Regions from separate parts of the Shouchella sp. JSM 1781072 genome, predicted to be linked through region 1. Evidence: riboswitches for the same ligand, from Rfam matches in the RefSeq annotation. Region 1 holds a riboswitch; each other region holds the start of a gene.
The links. Region 1 has a riboswitch for thiamine pyrophosphate ahead of tenA (thiaminase II). Riboswitches for the same ligand answer to the same signal wherever they lie in the genome.
Positions count from the first base shown of each region.

Region 2: it holds a riboswitch for thiamine pyrophosphate, as region 1 does, so the genes downstream of both, ACE1TH_RS10765 (acetylornithine deacetylase) here and tenA (thiaminase II) in region 1, are expected to answer to the same signal.
Region 3: it holds a riboswitch for thiamine pyrophosphate, as region 1 does, so the genes downstream of both, thiE (thiamine phosphate synthase) here and tenA (thiaminase II) in region 1, are expected to answer to the same signal.
Region 4: it holds a riboswitch for thiamine pyrophosphate, as region 1 does, so the genes downstream of both, thiD (bifunctional hydroxymethylpyrimidine kinase/phosphomethylpyrimidine kinase) here and tenA (thiaminase II) in region 1, are expected to answer to the same signal.

Region 1 covers NZ_JBHFQE010000003.1:60,306-64,520, forward strand. Annotated here, with positions in the region: gene ACE1TH_RS14215 (alpha/beta fold hydrolase) at 149-1,045, opposite strand; yybP-ykoY riboswitch at 1,181-1,354, shown strand; gene ACE1TH_RS14220 (TerC family protein) at 1,393-2,205, shown strand; TPP riboswitch at 2,293-2,392, shown strand; gene tenA (thiaminase II) at 2,449-3,135, shown strand; gene ACE1TH_RS14230 (hypothetical protein) at 3,132-3,704, shown strand; gene ACE1TH_RS14235 (TasA family protein) at 3,748-4,215, opposite strand, start outside.
Region 2 covers NZ_JBHFQE010000002.1:276,703-280,917, forward strand. Annotated here, with positions in the region: gene ACE1TH_RS10745 (class I SAM-dependent methyltransferase) at 1-209, shown strand, start outside; gene ACE1TH_RS10750 (YciI family protein) at 229-489, shown strand; gene ACE1TH_RS10755 (PspC domain-containing protein) at 505-684, opposite strand; gene ACE1TH_RS10760 (cupin domain-containing protein) at 838-1,341, shown strand; gene ACE1TH_RS10765 (acetylornithine deacetylase) at 1,354-2,628, opposite strand; TPP riboswitch at 2,700-2,802, opposite strand; gene ACE1TH_RS10770 (MFS transporter) at 3,054-4,215, shown strand, end outside.
Region 3 covers NZ_JBHFQE010000001.1:1,462,941-1,467,155, reverse strand. Annotated here, with positions in the region: gene ACE1TH_RS07780 (ROK family glucokinase) at 1-3, shown strand, start outside; gene aspA (aspartate ammonia-lyase) at 46-1,461, shown strand; TPP riboswitch at 1,497-1,607, shown strand; gene thiE (thiamine phosphate synthase) at 1,675-2,304, shown strand; gene thiS (sulfur carrier protein ThiS) at 2,301-2,498, shown strand; gene ACE1TH_RS07760 (thiazole synthase) at 2,502-3,278, shown strand; gene thiO (glycine oxidase ThiO) at 3,291-4,215, shown strand, end outside.
Region 4 covers NZ_JBHFQE010000001.1:1,557,175-1,561,389, reverse strand. Annotated here, with positions in the region: gene ACE1TH_RS08335 (BclA C-terminal domain-containing protein) at 1-1,339, shown strand, start outside; gene thiD (bifunctional hydroxymethylpyrimidine kinase/phosphomethylpyrimidine kinase) at 1,399-2,217, opposite strand; TPP riboswitch at 2,282-2,381, opposite strand; gene ACE1TH_RS08325 (HU family DNA-binding protein) at 2,405-2,680, opposite strand; gene pssA (CDP-diacylglycerol--serine O-phosphatidyltransferase) at 2,904-3,449, opposite strand; gene ACE1TH_RS08315 (phosphatidylserine decarboxylase) at 3,542-4,215, shown strand, end outside.

The DNA of each region.
Region 1 (4,215 bases):
CATTTAACTACCATCGTCTACAGGTGATGCATCTTGCATTTAATCATTCTTTCTTGAGATCAGAACATGAATCATTTGAACGATCCCTCCTTTAATCTGAATAAACGTATCGTAACACTAGAAAGAGAATAATGGAAATCTCGGTTGCCTAGTCGCTCAGTACTTGTTCCGATTGAGACTCGTTTTTGCTTAGGCTCTTTAGTATTAGATGATTAATGATGCTAGGATATTCATGGTGAACCCAATGCGTCGCATCCCCAATATAAATAAGTTCTCCTTGTGTACAACGTTTCAAGCTTTCTTTCGCTAGCGTTTTTGAAAGGAATGGGTCATCCAGCCCCCAAAGGATTGTCGTCGGCACATCGATGTTAAAGTCAAGCGCCTTCCATCCGTGGCGAAAATCAATTCGTACTGCTCGATACCAATTTAACATCGCTTTGATCGCCCCTGGCTGTAACCAAGCTGTTCGGTAATGCTCCAAGTCCTCTTTGTCAAACGCACCATGACGACCTGTCCACTTTAACCCTTTCGCCATGTACGTAAAAGCATCTGTCTTCAATACTTTCTCTGGCAAATACGGCAATTGGAAAAATACCATATACAAACTTCGAACAAACTGAGTCGGATTTTTCACCATTCCTTTTGGCATATCAGCAGGATGAGGAATATTTACTGGAATGAGTTTTTTCACACGATTTGGTCTTGTAGCTGCTAAATGCCAAGCAACCGCACCGCCCCAGTCATGCCCAATAACAATCGCTTGCTCTCTGTTAAAAAAGTCAATCATCGCTTCACAGTCATCTCGCAATTCATCAAGTGTATACGATTCAATCGTCTGAGGTTTATCGCTTTCGTTATAGCCTCTTTGGTCGGGTACAACAACATAATAACCATTCTTGGCAAGCTCAGTTATTTGATGTCTAAATCCATACCAAAACTCTGGAAATCCGTGTAACATTAAGACAAGTTCTCCATCTTTAGGTCCCGCACAAACAGCATGAAAGTGATAACCGTTTGCTTCGATCATACGATGTTCAAGCCGCACCTTACACCACATCCTTTTCTTCATTATTCATCTCTACCCGAATTAGAAGCGCATTATGCTCACCCGTTTCATTATTTTGAAATTTTTCTTGACGGATCATGGCTCTTCACATATACTATTTTTAACAATCACATACATTCCTTCAAAGGGGAGTAGCTGCAAGTTTCTATAACTTGAACCAAAGTCGTCATTACGTGGAGAACTTCCACCGGCTTTGTTTGGCATGATATACATAATGTCTAGCAAGACCTTTGCCTCGTTCGTACAAGGCAGGGGTCTTTTTGTATTCATAAATTGACTCGTTTTGTCGAACCTAAGGGGTGCAAACTAAGAGAGGCGTGTTGACTATGGATGCAGCTTTATTATTAGAATACAGCTGGGTATTACTTGTTCTTATTGCTTTAGAAGGGATTCTTGCCGCAGATAATGCACTTGTTTTAGCTATTATGGTGAAACATTTACCCGACAAGGAACGTAAAAAAGCCCTGTTTTACGGGTTAGCTGGTGCATTCGTTTTCCGATTAGCTTCGTTATTTGTCATTTCATTCTTAGTGGATGTTTGGCAAGTTCAAGCACTCGGTGCCGCATACTTATTATTTATTGCGTTAAATCATTTGTTCCGAAAACATGTCGTCAAAAAACAAGAGCAAGCCGCTGGAATCACGAAAGTAAAAAAAGGCAGTGGGTTCTGGACAACAGTATTTAAAGTAGAGATTGCCGACATTGCCTTCGCAGTCGACTCAATCTTAGCTGCTGTCGCGCTTGCAACTGCACTAACACCTACAGGACTTGGAACCGTAGGAAGTATGGACGTTGGGCAGTTTGTCGTTGTTTTCTTAGGCGGATTTATCGGCCTTCTAATCATGCGTTTTGCTGCTTCAAAATTTGTGGTGCTTTTACAAAAACGACCTGGGCTTGAAACAGCGGCTTTCATTATTGTTGGCTGGGTAGGTGTAAAACTCGCTGTGCAAGTCCTGGCTCACGATGCGATAGGTGTTATTCCGCATGAATTTCCACACTCGACAGGTTGGAAACTATTCTTCTACAGTGTACTTGTCTTAATCGTGCTTGGTGGATGGTTCCTATCTAAGAAACCGAGCGAGGGAGAAGAAGCGAAAACGGAAATCGAAAAACGAGCAGAAAATAAAGTCGAAGGATAATTAATATGTTTGAAGCATGGTTTACCTACCATGCTTTTTTTCATGTAAAAAGAATTGAATAATCTGTCAATGTATGGTTCACTAAAAGAGAACCACTAGGGGCGTCTTTTGACTGAGAAAAGCTTAGCTTTGACCCTTTGAACCTGATCTGGTTAATACCAGCGTAGGGAAGTGGAGCTGCAGCACTATTTGCTGGCACTCCTTTAGGGTCCTCCCTTTGTGAACAAAAAGGAGGTTATTTTTATGAGTTTTAGTAACGAATTAAGACAGAAAGCAAACCCCGTATTTGAAGCGATTCTTCAGCACCCATTTGTTCAAGGCATCGGGAAAGGTACGCTCGAACCTGAAGCTTTAATCCACTACGTCAAACAAGACTTTGAGTACTTAAACACGTTTATGCAAATTTATGGATTAGCGATTAACAAAAGCACATCAAGAGACGATATTGCCATGTTTAATGAGCAAATTTCGTTTATTCTCCACAGCGAAATTCACCCGCATAATAATTTCTGCCAAGTTGCAGGGGTTGCTTATGAAGACTTGCACCACGAGCCATTAGCACCAACTGCACATCATTATACAAGGCATATGCTTGATGTTGCTCAAACGGGGTCATTAGCAGACGTTTTAGCTGTGCTACTCCCCTGCCCTTGGACTTATCAAGTGATTGGCGATTATTTATACGAAACCTTCAAGCCCGAAGAGGATCATCCGTTTTACGATTGGATTTCCTTTTACCGTTCCGGCGGTGAGATGAGCGTTACAGCCATTTTTTGTAATCGTCTTGATGAACTTGCGCAGGAAGCAACCGCAGCTCAAAAACAAGACATGCTTGATCATTTCTTGAAAAGCTGCCAATTAGAATACGCCTTTTGGGAAATGGCGTATACAAAAGAATCATGGCCTGTGTCGCTTGAGGCTGTTACATGACACACGTATGGTATGCGAGCTACGGCTCGAACATGCTTGAAGAACGTTTTCTTTGTTATATACAAGGCGGACGGCCTGATGGCTCATCAAAAGTAGAGAGAGGGGCTCGCGATCGTACCCCTCCTCTTTGCTCCACTCCGTTTCGGTTACCCTATGATCTTTATTTTGCAAAAGAGCAAACAAAATGGGGATTTGGAGGGGTGGCTTTTATTCGGAATGAAATCAAACCGCATACACATACTTTTTCGAAAGCCTATCTTATTACAACCGAGCAATTTATTGATGTTGTGAAACAAGAAAATCAGCTCGATTTTCTTTCAATCGATTTTGACGAATTGTACAAAAAAGGTTCACTCACCTTAGAAGACGGATGGTACAACAAACTAGTCGTAGCTGGCTTTATGAACGATCTACCGGTTTTAACATTTACCTCCGACCAGGATTGGCCGCAATGTCAAGAAACCAAGCCTGCTTCAGCATATGAACAAACTCTTCTAAAAGGATTACTTCAGCTAGATGTAACAAAAGAAGAGGCAACCTCGTATTTAACATCTCATTATCCACAATGAAGAGACCGGTCTCGGCATAAGCCGGACCGGTCTCTTCTAACGATTAATATTCAGACCCATTATCTGTTTGTTTCGCTAACACTTCCAGAACGGCTTGATAAACAGCGCCCTGGTACTCGTTCCCGGCATTCGCATCAAGCTTTACACCAAAATTAAGGTCAATGTACTGTCCCTCATCAAGCTGCCAAAATTCATTATCCGTTCCTGATTGCGCCCCGTCTCCTAAGAAGAGCTCACCAGTGTTTTGGTCGTAATCACTTTCATCCACTAATGCAACTAACACTTCAACATCATCGGAACCTGCGTTAGATGCAGCTGAAAACGTTTGAACTTCATTTGTGACGCCATTAAAAAGTTGATCCAAACGGTACTGGGCATCTTCATAGACATCTCTTCCTGGAGCAACAGTATATTTGAGCGCAATATAGCCGACTTTGTAAGCGTCAATCGGCACTTCTAAATTGACGTTGTGTGCATAAGTCGCTTGCAAGTGTGTATCAAGGGTTCCTGT
Region 2 (4,215 bases), on a different contig from region 1:
TAGGTGTATATGGCGGGAAGAATTCTGAAGGCATTTGGGAAGATGATGTTTACGAGCCAAAACGATTTTTCTCTTTCTATGAAGATGACGCCCTTCAAACATTGTTAACTGCACATTTTTCCATTGAATCATTTACCGTCGTACCTAAACACGTAATTGGGGGCGAACTAACCTTTCAATCTGTCATTTTACGAAAAATCGAAATCTAATCATAAGGAGAAGTGACCTATGACTTATTATGCCGTACTTTTACCGATGCTAGATGAACAGAAAAGCGAAGACTATCGTGAAGCTCACGTCGCATACCTTCAGGAGAAAAAGGCAGACGGAAAAATCTTTGCCAACGGCCGCTTTATCGACGGAACAGGAGGGCTCGTCATCTATCAAACGAATACTTTCGAAGAATTACTAGAGCTTGTGCAAAATGATCCTTACGTCGTCGAACGAGCAAGAGATTTTGAGATTCATGAATGGGATTTGGTATTGTAAATTTTCATCCTCCCCTTAGATAACCGGATTTGTCTCTAAATACATTGCCAAGATCACATAAATTAAAACGTTAGCGGGGATAACAAGAAAAATCAAGCGGACAGCGAGGGATGGGATCCCCAAATGGTCTGCAATTCCCCCGCAAACGCCACTGATTACGCGATCTTGTTCAGCTTTCATTAGTTTTCGCTTCATTCTTCACACCTCTAATGATTTGGATTTATTTGGAATTCTTTACCCGCTTTCTCGTTTCGTAAACAACTTTATTCTCATTCCTGTCGATTGTTTTATGTTTGCGCTCTCATTAGGGTGGTATAGATAATAAAAGGGAAATGGGAGGCTTTTCAGATGCGAGATTTAAATCAAGTTACGGTGAAGCAACATTATTTTAATGATGATGGGCGGGTTCCAAACCATCCGAGCTATCCATTTGTGCATTATCAAGCGGTATTTGAAAATGAAGATAGCATTGAACAAATTTTAAAAGAAAATCACTGGTATAACTCTTGGCGTGGTGGCATTTTTGACTATCATCACTACCATAGCAACGCCCATGAAGTATTAGTTGTGGTCGAAGGTGAAGCAACGTTACAAGTTGGGGGTGTGTCTGGCGAGCAGCTCGAAGTTGGTGTCGGCGATGTGTTAATCTTACCAGCAGGAACCGGCCATAAATTTATTGATGGTAGCGAGTCATTTGCTGTTATCGGCGCGTATCCTGAAGGCGTTCCATATGATTTATGTACAGGTGACCCTGCAGAGAAAGAAAAACATATTCAAAAAATTACAGAAGTCCCGAAACCAAGTCATGATCCTGTCTTTGGCGAACACGGACCGCTCTCCACCTTGTGGTAAGAAAGTAGCGCATTAATCTGCGCTACTTTTTGGCGTGTTGCACCAGCTAATCATAAAACGAAGCAACGACTGCGTATAATTCATGAGCTCCTCAATATTTAATTGCTCATTCACAGCATGCGCATGTTCTAATTTCCCTGGTCCATAAAGAATCGTTGGGATACCGTAAGAGGCTAGCCAACCTCCATCCGTGACCGTTTGAGACATTTCCACATCTGGTCGTGCTCCAAAAAACGCTTCGTGTGCTTCCGTAACCATCGAGAATGCAGCGTGTTCTTGATCAACCGAAAACGCAGGAAACACCTCGCCACGATCAACAATCATAGATTCGCCTCCCCATTCAAACAGCGGTGGATGATCTCGAAGCCATATATCTCCCTGTGCAACAGCAAGAAGATGGTTTTCGATTTGTTTTGTGACTTCTTCAACCGTTTCATCAGGGTAAAAATGAACCGTTATCCATAAACGGCATTCATCCGCTACAAAAGCAGGATGCCGTCCGCCTTCAATAACGGCTGGATTAATCGTGTTGGTTCCTGAGGGGAATCCAGGATACGATTTTGTAATAGCCCAGTGTCGTTCTAACTCTTGCAAAGCCGTAATCATTTTTGTCATTTTTTCAATTGCGCTTGCTCCATGCACGCCTCCTCCTGCATGGACCATTTGTCTTCTCGTGCCGTCATGGTGCGTGGTCGGACTTTTAATTGTAATCCAGCCTGTAATGACGCCGCCCTGACCTTGAATGGCACAGTGACTTGTGTCCGCGACGATCGCATAGTCTGCTTGATAGCCACGCTCACAACATTGCTTCGTCCCTGCTTCCCCCACTTCTTCTCCGATAACCGACTGTAAAAAGACATCTCCCTTTAACTTCAAACCATAATCAGATGCAAGTTTTAGTGCAAACAAACAAGCAGCAAGACCACCTTTCATGTCTGCAGCACCACGACCGTAAATCGTTCCATCCATAACCTCGGCAGAAAAAGGGGACGTCTTCCACACCTCATCCTTATCAACAGAAGCGACATCTACGTGACCATTCAAAATCAAACTGTGAAAGGTATCTGAGTGCGATCCTTTTAATGTGCCAACTACATTCGGATCCCCTTCATAAACGTCCCACTGATCAACCGTTGCCCCTAAGTCGTTTAAATAGTTCGCAATATACGCTTGAATTCCTGCTGTATTACGAGCTGGCGGCGCTGGTGTTTCAAACTCAATCAAGTCTTTCACAAGTTGGATTAACTCATCTTTTCGCTCGTGCACGTCATCAACGAATGTTTCCATACCCTTTTCCTCCTCAAAAATAAAAAACACCTCTTTTTTTAGGAAAAGAAGTGTTGAACGATTAAACGACGCATCTGATTCAACCACTTCCCTCCGCTAGTATCATCTAGATCAGGTTCATAAGGGTTAAGACATCCTTGTCTCTCTCAGCTTAGCGCACCCCTAGTGGTGTTTTTATTCAATTTATTGTTGTTATGTTTAGTGTATCAAACTGCAAAAAAAATTTAAAACTTAAAGAAATGGTATTCTTCATAAACAGTTGAAAAAGATCATACGCAAAATGAAAGGTAGCATCATTTAAACGTAATTCATTTTATCACTAATTGAGCTGATTGAGTTTTCACGCTATTGGTTGACAGTATAATTTACGTACAGTAAACTGTATATAAATAATTGTAAGCGCTTTTATAAAAGGAGGCCATTAAATGAACAAGGTTACGACTAGCATCGAGAAAAGAGGCTGGGGATTACTTGGAATGGTTTGGATAACGGTGATGCTAGCGCAAACGGTAAGCTTTTCTTACGGCATGGTCTTGCCCGATATCATGAGTGATCTTCAGTTCGGCTATGATACAGCTGGTAATTTGGCTGGAATCTCACAGTTGATTGCTGGTTTACTTACGATTCCTATTGTGGCACTAGCAACAAAGCTTGATCCACGCTATAGCATAATGGGCATGATTTTTCTTGGTGGAAGTGGTCTTCTTTTGTTTGGGCTCGCACAAAACACGTTCACCATGCTGACAAGTATGATTCTATTCAAAAGTATTATGGTCAGTATTTTAGGTGCCGTCGTTGTGGTCAAAGTGAAGTGGGTACCTCAAACTCGATTAACAGAAATTAATGGAATCGAAAATTTCTTACAGCCTATCGGTCAAACTCTTGGCACGATGGCAATCGTCTACATCCTTGCTTTTTTTGGAGGCTGGCGCATGACGGCAATCGTATTAGGTAGTCTCGTACTCGTTCTCGCTATTTTATGGCCGATCTTTTATCGCGACAAAAAAGAAATGACATCAAATACGAACGTTGCGTCACAGTCAACAGTAGCTAAAAATCCTATCCTTCAAGCAATGAAATTAAAAACAGTTTGGCTACTAGCCTTTGCATGGCCAACAACCACATTAATCTGGGTAGCGGCTTTTACATTTTGGCCTTCACATGCAACGGACACATTAGGCTTAACGATTGGTCAGACTGGCTTTATTCTAGGGCTTATCCCTATTTTTTCCGCTATTGCGTCATTAACTTCTCCTTATTTGGCAAAATCAATCGGTTATGATAAGCCTTTGATTTGGATTTGGGGATTTATTCTTCCTGTCTCGTATTTCATTTTGTTGCAAACATCAAATTTAGTCATTTTAGCAATTGCCGCTGCCATTTGTGGATATGGCGCATACGCTTTTGTTCCACTAGCCTATACGATTCTCTATCGTATTCCAGGTTTACATTCTAAAACGGTTGCGGCAAGCACAAGCATTGTATTGACAGCGATTACTCTAGGTGCAGCGTTAGGGTCCATTATTGTTGGCCAGTTGAGTGAAATCATGACGCTTTACAGCGCGATGGCAATTTGTTGTTTAGCTC
Region 3 (4,215 bases), on a different contig from region 1:
TAGAAATAAAAGCGATTACGTATTGAAAGTTGAGGTCAACATCAAATGATGGATTACCGTATAGAACGAGATTTACTAGGGGAAAAACAAGTACCAAAGGATGCATATTACGGCATTCAATCGTTACGAGCGAAGGATAACTTTCCGATCACAGGCTACCCGCCTCATCCAGAACTGATTCGAGCATTTGGTTTTGTGAAAAAAGCTGCAGCCATGGCAAATCGAGACGTTGGTGTTTTACGTCCCCATATTGCTGATGCGATTGTGAAAGCAAGTGATGATGTCATTAACGGCGAATTAAATGAACATTTCATTGTTGATTCGATTCAAGGTGGTGCAGGCACATCCTTTAATATGAACGCGAATGAAGTCATTGCCAATCGTGCCATTGAAATTTTAGGTGGAGAAAAAGGCGACTATTTAAAAGTTAGCCCAAACACCCATGTGAACATGGCTCAATCAACAAACGATGCCTTTCCAACTGCCATTCATATCGCTGCACTTCATATGACGCAGGGGTTAACCGATGAGTTACGAAAATTGATTGCGGAAATGGAAGGAAAAGCGGAAGAGTTTGACGATGTCCTCAAGATGGGACGTACGCATCTACAAGATGCAGTGCCGATTCGACTTGGACAAGAATTTGGTTCTTATCGGAAAGTGTTAGTCCGTGATTTAAAACGAATTAGCCGCTCTGCCAATCATTTACATGAAGTGAATATGGGTGCTACAGCTGTTGGGACAGGCTTAAACGCTAAACCGGAGTATATTGAAAAAGTAGCAACACATCTTGCGACGGTTACAAATCTTCCTTTTAAAACAGCAGAAGATCTTGTAGATGCAACGCAAAATACCGACGCTTATACTGAACTTTCAAGTTCATTAAAAATATTAGCCATTAATTTATCCAAAATAGCCAATGATTTACGTTTAATGAGTTCTGGGCCTCGTACAGGGTTAAATGAAATAAATTTACCTGCTCGTCAACCTGGATCTTCGATTATGCCGGGAAAAGTAAATCCAGTCATGTGTGAAGTGATCAATCAGCTTTCTTTCCAAGTAATTGGAAATGATCATACGATTAGCCTTGCATCTGAAGCGGGACAGCTTGAGTTAAATGTAATGGAACCTGTGCTTGTCTTTAATTTATTACAATCTTTAACCGTTCTTGAAAATGGCATGCGCGTATTCCGTGAATATGCGATTGCTGGTATTACGGCTAATATCGACCGCTGTCGAGAGCTTGTTGAAAATAGTGTTGGAATTGTTACGGCGATTAATCCTCACGTTGGCTATGAAGTGGCCACTCGCATTGCCAAAGAAGCGTTAGAAACGGAGCGACCTGTGCGAGAAATTTGTTTGGAGCGTGGCATTTTATCTGAAGAAGAATTAAACGAAATTCTTGATCCAAAAGAAATGACTAAACCTGGTATAGCGGGATCTCGTTTCTTACCACTTTAAAAACAAAAGCACTTATGTCATACTAAAAGAAAATAGCAAAAGACTAGGGGTGCCCGATGAAGTTGGGCTGAGAAAAAGAACGAATTTCTTTTACTCTTTAACCTGATCTGGTTTATACCAGCGGAGGGAAGTCGGCATACGTATCATATAATTGAGCGTGTAAACCGTAACCCCTTTGGTTACGGTTTTTTTGCGTAAAGGAGTGTAGACAAAATGAAAGATTTTCAACTTTATGTCATAACAGGAGAAGCGTTTCATGAAGGCAAAGAGCTTCTTCAAGTAATGGAAGAGGCGATTAAAGGTGGAGCAGACTTTATACAGCTAAGAGATAAAACGAGCAGTCGAAAAGAAGTGTTTGAGAAAGCAAAGCGTTTAAATGATCTTTGTAAAACCTATAACGTGCCGTTTATAGTGAATGACTACATTGATATTGCGATGGCAGTCGATGCAGATGGGGTTCACGTAGGTCAAGATGACATGCCGTTGGCTGAAGTCCGTAAACTTGTCGGTAAAGACAAAATTATTGGTGTATCTACGCACAAATTAGACGAAGCCCTTGAAGCAGAAAAGGGTGGAGCAGACTATATTGGTGTCGGCCCCATTTTTCCAACAAATAGTAAAGAAGACGTAGTTGATCCAGTTACCACTTCGTATATAAAAGAAATTAAAGCGCATGTCTCGATTCCTTTTGTAGCAATCGGTGGCATTAAAACTCATAATGTCCGCGAAGTCATTGAAGCAGGAGCAGATGCCGTTTGTGTCATTACGGAAGTGGTAGCAGCGGAAGATGTGCAAGCAGCGGCAGAAACTATGACAAAGGCGATAAATGAGGCGAAAGCATGAATCTTTTCATAAATGGTGAGCAGAGAACTGTAAAAAGTGAAACCATTGAACAATTGATTGCGGAACTAGAATTAAACGGGCAACTCCTCGTTGTCGAGATGGCTGGTGAGATCATTGCCCGTGAAAATTGGAGCAATACATCCTTATCTGAGAATAAGTCAATTGAGCTTGTTCATTTTGTTGGAGGTGGTTGAGAAATGAAAAAAAACCTTTTACGTATAAACGGAAAGCCATTACAGTCACGCTTCTTTTTAGGTACTGGTCGCTACCCAAATCCTTTTGTTCAAAATGAAGCGATTAAAGCATCTGGTGCTGAAGTATTAACGTTTGCTTTGCGCCGCGTAAACTTAGAAGCGCCGGCCGAAGATGCGATTTTACAACATTTAAACGGGGAAAATTTTCAGTATTTGCCGAATACATCTGGTGCTTCCACAGCGGAAGAAGCCATTCGTATTGCTCGTTTAGCAAAAGCGTCTGGTCTAAGTGATTGGATTAAAATTGAAATTAGTGCTTCTGAAAAAACGTTGCTGCCTGATCCGATCGAAACGTTAAGAGCAACCGAAATCCTTGTATCAGAAGGGTTTACCGTTTTACCCTATACGTCTGACGACCCCATTTTGTGTAAACGGCTAGAGGAAGCAGGCGCTCATGCTGTCATGCCAGGAGCTGCGCCGATTGGTACAGGGCTTGGAATCTTAAATGAATACAATATTGGTTTAATTGTAGAAGAAGCAAATGTACCAATTATTATTGATGCAGGATTAGGTACGCCAAGCGATGTTGCAAAAGCAATGGAGCTGGGTGTGGATGGAATCTTAATGAATACCCCTGTAGCGAAAGCAAAAGACCCTGTTAAAATGGCAAAAGCGATGCGTTTAGCGATTGAGGCAGGCGAACTGTCGTATGAAGCAGGGAGAATTCCGAAAAAACCATATGCGAGTGCAAGTAGCCCAACAACACAGTACATGAAATAGGAGAGGCTCAAAATGGAAAAAATAATCGTCATTGGTGGCGGAATTATTGGATTATCAATTGCATTACGGCTGGCAAGTGAAGGCACTCGAGTAACGATTTTAGAAAAGGACACGTGTGGCGGCCAAGCCTCAGGAGCGGCAGCAGGGATGCTCGCTCCTTTTTCAGAGATTGGGGAAGACCAAGATGTTTTTTTTGATTTTAGTTTGGCAAGTCTAACTTTATATCCTGAATGGCAAGCATATGTAAGAAAAACATCGGGTGTCGATTTTGAATATTCAAAATCAGGAAGCCTTCATTGTGTCTATCATGAAGCGGACTTACTTCCTCTTTATACAAGATCGTCTTGGCAAAAAGACTATAATAAAGATATGCAAATTTTGAACCAAGAAGAAGTGCTTGCGCTTGAGCCACATCTATCAGAGGAAATAAAAGGAGCGATTTACTACCCAAATGAAGCGCACATTTACGCTCCAGATTTTGTGAAAGCGTTAATTGAGGCGTGCAAACGTTCATCCGTCGACATTTGTGAACATTTAGGAGAAGTAGAGATTCTGTCGTCATCGTCTGATGATGTGCAAGTAAAAGCTAGGGGTCAAGTGTTTGAAGCAGATCAAGTTGTCGTTACAACAGGAGCTTGGGCACAAAAGCAAGCAGAAACGTTAGGGCTTAACCTGCCAATCTATCCAATACGAGGTCAAATATGTGCGTATCGTCCAAATGAATCGTTACTTAATCATATTGTCTATACGAGTCAAGGCTATCTCGTTCCAAAAGCAAATGGTACAATTGTAAATGGAGCTTCAGAAGATATTGCTGGTTTTGAAACGTCAGTTACAGCAAAAGGTATGGATCGCTTAAAGCGCTGGAATAAAAAAATCCTGCCTGCCCTTCAAGATGAACCGACTATTCATGAGTGGGCCGGCTTGCGACCAGCTA
Region 4 (4,215 bases), on a different contig from region 1:
TTTTTCAAGAACTCCTCGTAATGGAGGAAGTTTTCTACCTGACGCAGGTCCAACCGGTCCAACCGGTCCAGCAGGTCCGACGGGTCCAACAGGTCCCCCAGGTGGAGGAACAGGGATTACGGCTATTACCGGCCCAACCGGCCCGCCAGGTCCAACAGGATCGCCTGGTGCTACAGGTATTGGACTAGATGATATTATTCCATTTAATGAACTGGTACGACCTAGTTTAGTAGCAGGTCAGTTTACCTCATTTAACGGAAGCGTCTATCGAGTGCTAGTCAACGCACCTGCAGGTGTTCCAGGAACATCACCTGAATATGAACTCATCATTGGTGATGGAGGAGCGACAGGAATTACAGGAATTACAGGTCCAACTGGCCCAGCAGGTCCAACAGGATTAGACGGAGCAACTGGTCCAACCGGCCCAGCAGGTCCAACAGGATTAGACGGAGCAACCGGTCCAACTGGCCCAGCAGGTCCAACAGGATTAGATGGAGCAACCGGTCCAACTGGCCCAACAGGTCCAACAGGATTAGACGGAGCAACCGGTCCAACTGGCCCAACAGGTCCAACAGGATTAGACGGAGCAACCGGTCCAACTGGCCCAGCAGGTCCAACAGGATTAGACGGAATCACGGGCCCAACCGGTCCAATTGGTCCAACAGGATTAGATGGAGCAACCGGTCCAACTGGCCCAGCAGGTCCAACAGGGGTAACAGGTGTTGGACTTGATGGTGTTACGCTTTTTGATCCTGCTACCGCTCCAGCATTAACTGCAGGTGAATTGGTATCATTTGAAGGTTCTGTTTATCGCGTCTTAGTAGACGCTCCAACAGGAACACCAGGTGAGTCAGCTGATTTTGAATTAGTCCTTCCTAGTCTTGGTGTAACTGGCCCAGCAGGTCCGACGGGTCCAACCGGTCCAGCAAGCCCTACAGGAGAAGCGCTAACGTCTACGTATGCATTTGGTACGAATGGCGGATCAACAATTGCAGTTGTTCTTGGCGGTACGACGGTTCCAGTTCCTGATAATCAGTTAGCGGCTGGAATAACGGCAACAGGAGATGGATTTACAATTGACACTGCGGGAACGTATAGTATTTCTTATAATGTGAATCTGACAGCTGGACTGTTGCTAGGGTTACGACTTACTGTTAACGGTACACCACTTGCTTCTTCGGAAGTATCTCCAGGTGTAGCTGTTACAAATATTCCAGGAAATGTTGTAGCAGATTTGGCGGCTGGTGATATAATTGAGCTAGAATTATTTGGATTATTAGGCGCTGCTGTATTAGTAGATGGTCAAGGTGCAGCACTAAGAATTGTAAGAATCGCATAATGGTAGAAAAAGGCTTACCGAAACAAGTGGTAGGCTTTTTTCTACTTATTAAAGGTGTTTTAAAGGGGGGTTGAATTGGAGTGAAGGCGATGTGCCCAGTGATTTGTTGGCCCATACCCATGTCCGATATTTAATGAATGTGCGATGGCAGCCGATGTATAGTGCTTTGCTTTTTGCACAGCAGCAAAAACAGGAACACCTTTTGCTAATTCTGCGCTAATCGCGGCAGAAAACGTACATCCTGTACCGTGTGTATGGTTTGTATCCGTTCGTGGTGCGTCAAGAGTATGATAGCCATCATCTGCACTATAGAATACGTCTATAGCATCTCCTTGGAGGCTGCCACCTTTGACAACTGTGTACGTCGCGCCAAGTTCATGAACAATTCGTTTAGCTGCTTTTTTCATATCATCAACGGATTCGATTTTCATTTCAATTAAGTCTTCTGCTTCCGCAATATTTGGTGTAGCGATAGTGGCTAGAGGAACGAGTGTATCTCGCAAAAACGATCGTACATCTTTTTCAAGTAGGGCATCGCCATTCTTAGCCATCATGACTGGATCACAAATGTATGGAACGTTCGTAAGTTTATCGAGTTTATGACTTAAAAGAGCCATCATGTCTTTTTGCGCAATCATGCCTGTTTTAATGGCATGAGGATAAATGTCGTCCAGCACTGCATCTAACTGCAATTCAATCATTTCAATTGGAAGGTGATGAATGCCTCTGACACCCGTTGTGTTTTGTGCCACGATGGATGTTAAGACGGACATGCCATAAACCTCTAGTTCTTGAAACGTTTTAATATCAGCTTGGATTCCCGCTCCACCTGTTGGGTCTGTACCAGCTATTGTGAGTGCACGACGAATTGATTCCATTATATAATCATCCTTTCAACAAAAAAACGACCGCACAGAAAGAGGCGGCCGTTTTTTGAGCAATAGTCATTGCTTTCCACTTCCCTACGCTAGTTTTACCTAGATCAGGTTGAAGAGTTAAAGGTTTCCCTTTTCTCAGCATTCATGCACCCCTAGTGGAATTTATTTTATACAGTTTGTGCAAATCTTATGAGTTGACTGCGTCTTTTAATTGCTTACCAGGCTTGAACGCAGGGTTTTTAGTTGCTGGAATTTCGATTTCTTCTCCTGTTTGCGGGTTGCGTCCTTTTCTTGCTGAACGCTCTCTAACTTCGAAGCTACCAAATCCAACAAGTTGAACTTTCCCTCCGTTTACTAGAGAATCAGTAATACCTTCAAATACAGCGTCAACTGCTTTTGACGCGTCCTTTTTAGAGATTTCTGCTTGCTCGGAAACTGCATTAATCAGATCTGTTTTGTTCATCTGTAAAAACTCCTTTTCTTTACATAGAATAACGTATTATTCTTTTACACGAGAATAATATGTATACTTAAAATCCGCTTTTAAAGCGGGCAGACGTTACTGCCTGCCCTTAATTTACTCATGAATCCTGCTACTGTCAAGCTAAAAGCAGTAATTTTAGCCAGTTAAGCAATAAAAATAGACTTATGAATCAATTTTTGACGATTCATGTTGAAATGAGGCGTTACACTTTCTTTACCCTAATGTTGCTAATCATTAAACCAGATAAACAAATCATAAAAATAACAAAAAATGTTTCGGGTAATTGATCATTAAAAAGTGTTGAAAAGGCCAAGATACACCCTGCGCCTGTAATTGGTAATCCAATAAATTCATTAGGAGAATCTGTAATGTTAAAGCGTGCAAGTCTTAAAGCACCACATAAAATAAAGAGAACAACGGCAAGTCCGCCTACAAAACTTAACGGCATTAATGTGGCTTGTTGGACTAGTAGAGCAGGGGCCACACCAAATGATACGAGGTCACTTAAGGAATCAAGTTGCTTTCCGAGTTCTGACTCAATTTTTAATCGCCTAGCTACCATTCCATCAAAGCGATCAAATAAAGCTGCAAGAGCGATAAATAAAAATCCGTACCAAATACTTCCTTGTAAAATAAACATAATTGCGGTTATCCCAAGGCCTAAATTAATAAGCGTTAATCCATTCGCAATTTGACCTTTAATTTTTTTTCGAGTCGAGACTAATTGATTTAATAAGAACACGTACATTTCACCTCTTTTCGAGTTTATTTACGTGCTATAATACCAAAGTATACCATAAAAAAGCGGGCAATGATGCAAAAAGCATTAAAGGTGATGAGATGAAAAGGAAATTTTTTCAAATGAGTATAGAACTAACAAATCGTCAATGGAGCTCAAAACTGTTAAAACAATTTACGAAATCAAAGCTTAGTAAGCCGTTTATTCCAATGTTTATTAAAACTTATAAGATTAATCATGAAGAAGCATTGTTGCCATATAAAGAGCATGGAAGTTTACATTCGTTTTTTACGAGACAAATTGAAATGAAAAATCGACCTATTAATCAAGAAGAAAAGAGTGTTGTTTCACCAGTTGATGGAAGATGTGAAGAGACAGGAGAAATTAAACAAGATGCCACATTTATTGTGAAGGGGCAACACTATCGCTTAGAAGATATGCTGCAGTCTAAAGATCAAGCGGAGAAATTTGAGGGCGGTACGTATGTCATTCTCTACCTAAGCCCAAGTGACTATCATCGAATTCACAGTCCTTTGAATTGTCGCCTGTCTGCATCTAAAACGTTAGGAAGCCGCTCCTACCCGGTGAATGAGCCTGGATTGAAGTATGGAAGAAAACCTCTTTCGCACAATTATCGAATTGTCAACGACTTGTATCAAGGTACCATTCAATGTGCGATGATTGAAGTAGGCGCAATGAACATTAACTCGATTGTTCGAACAAAAGCAGGGAGTTTATGGGAGAAGGGTGAAGAAGTCGGTTATTTTTCGTTTGG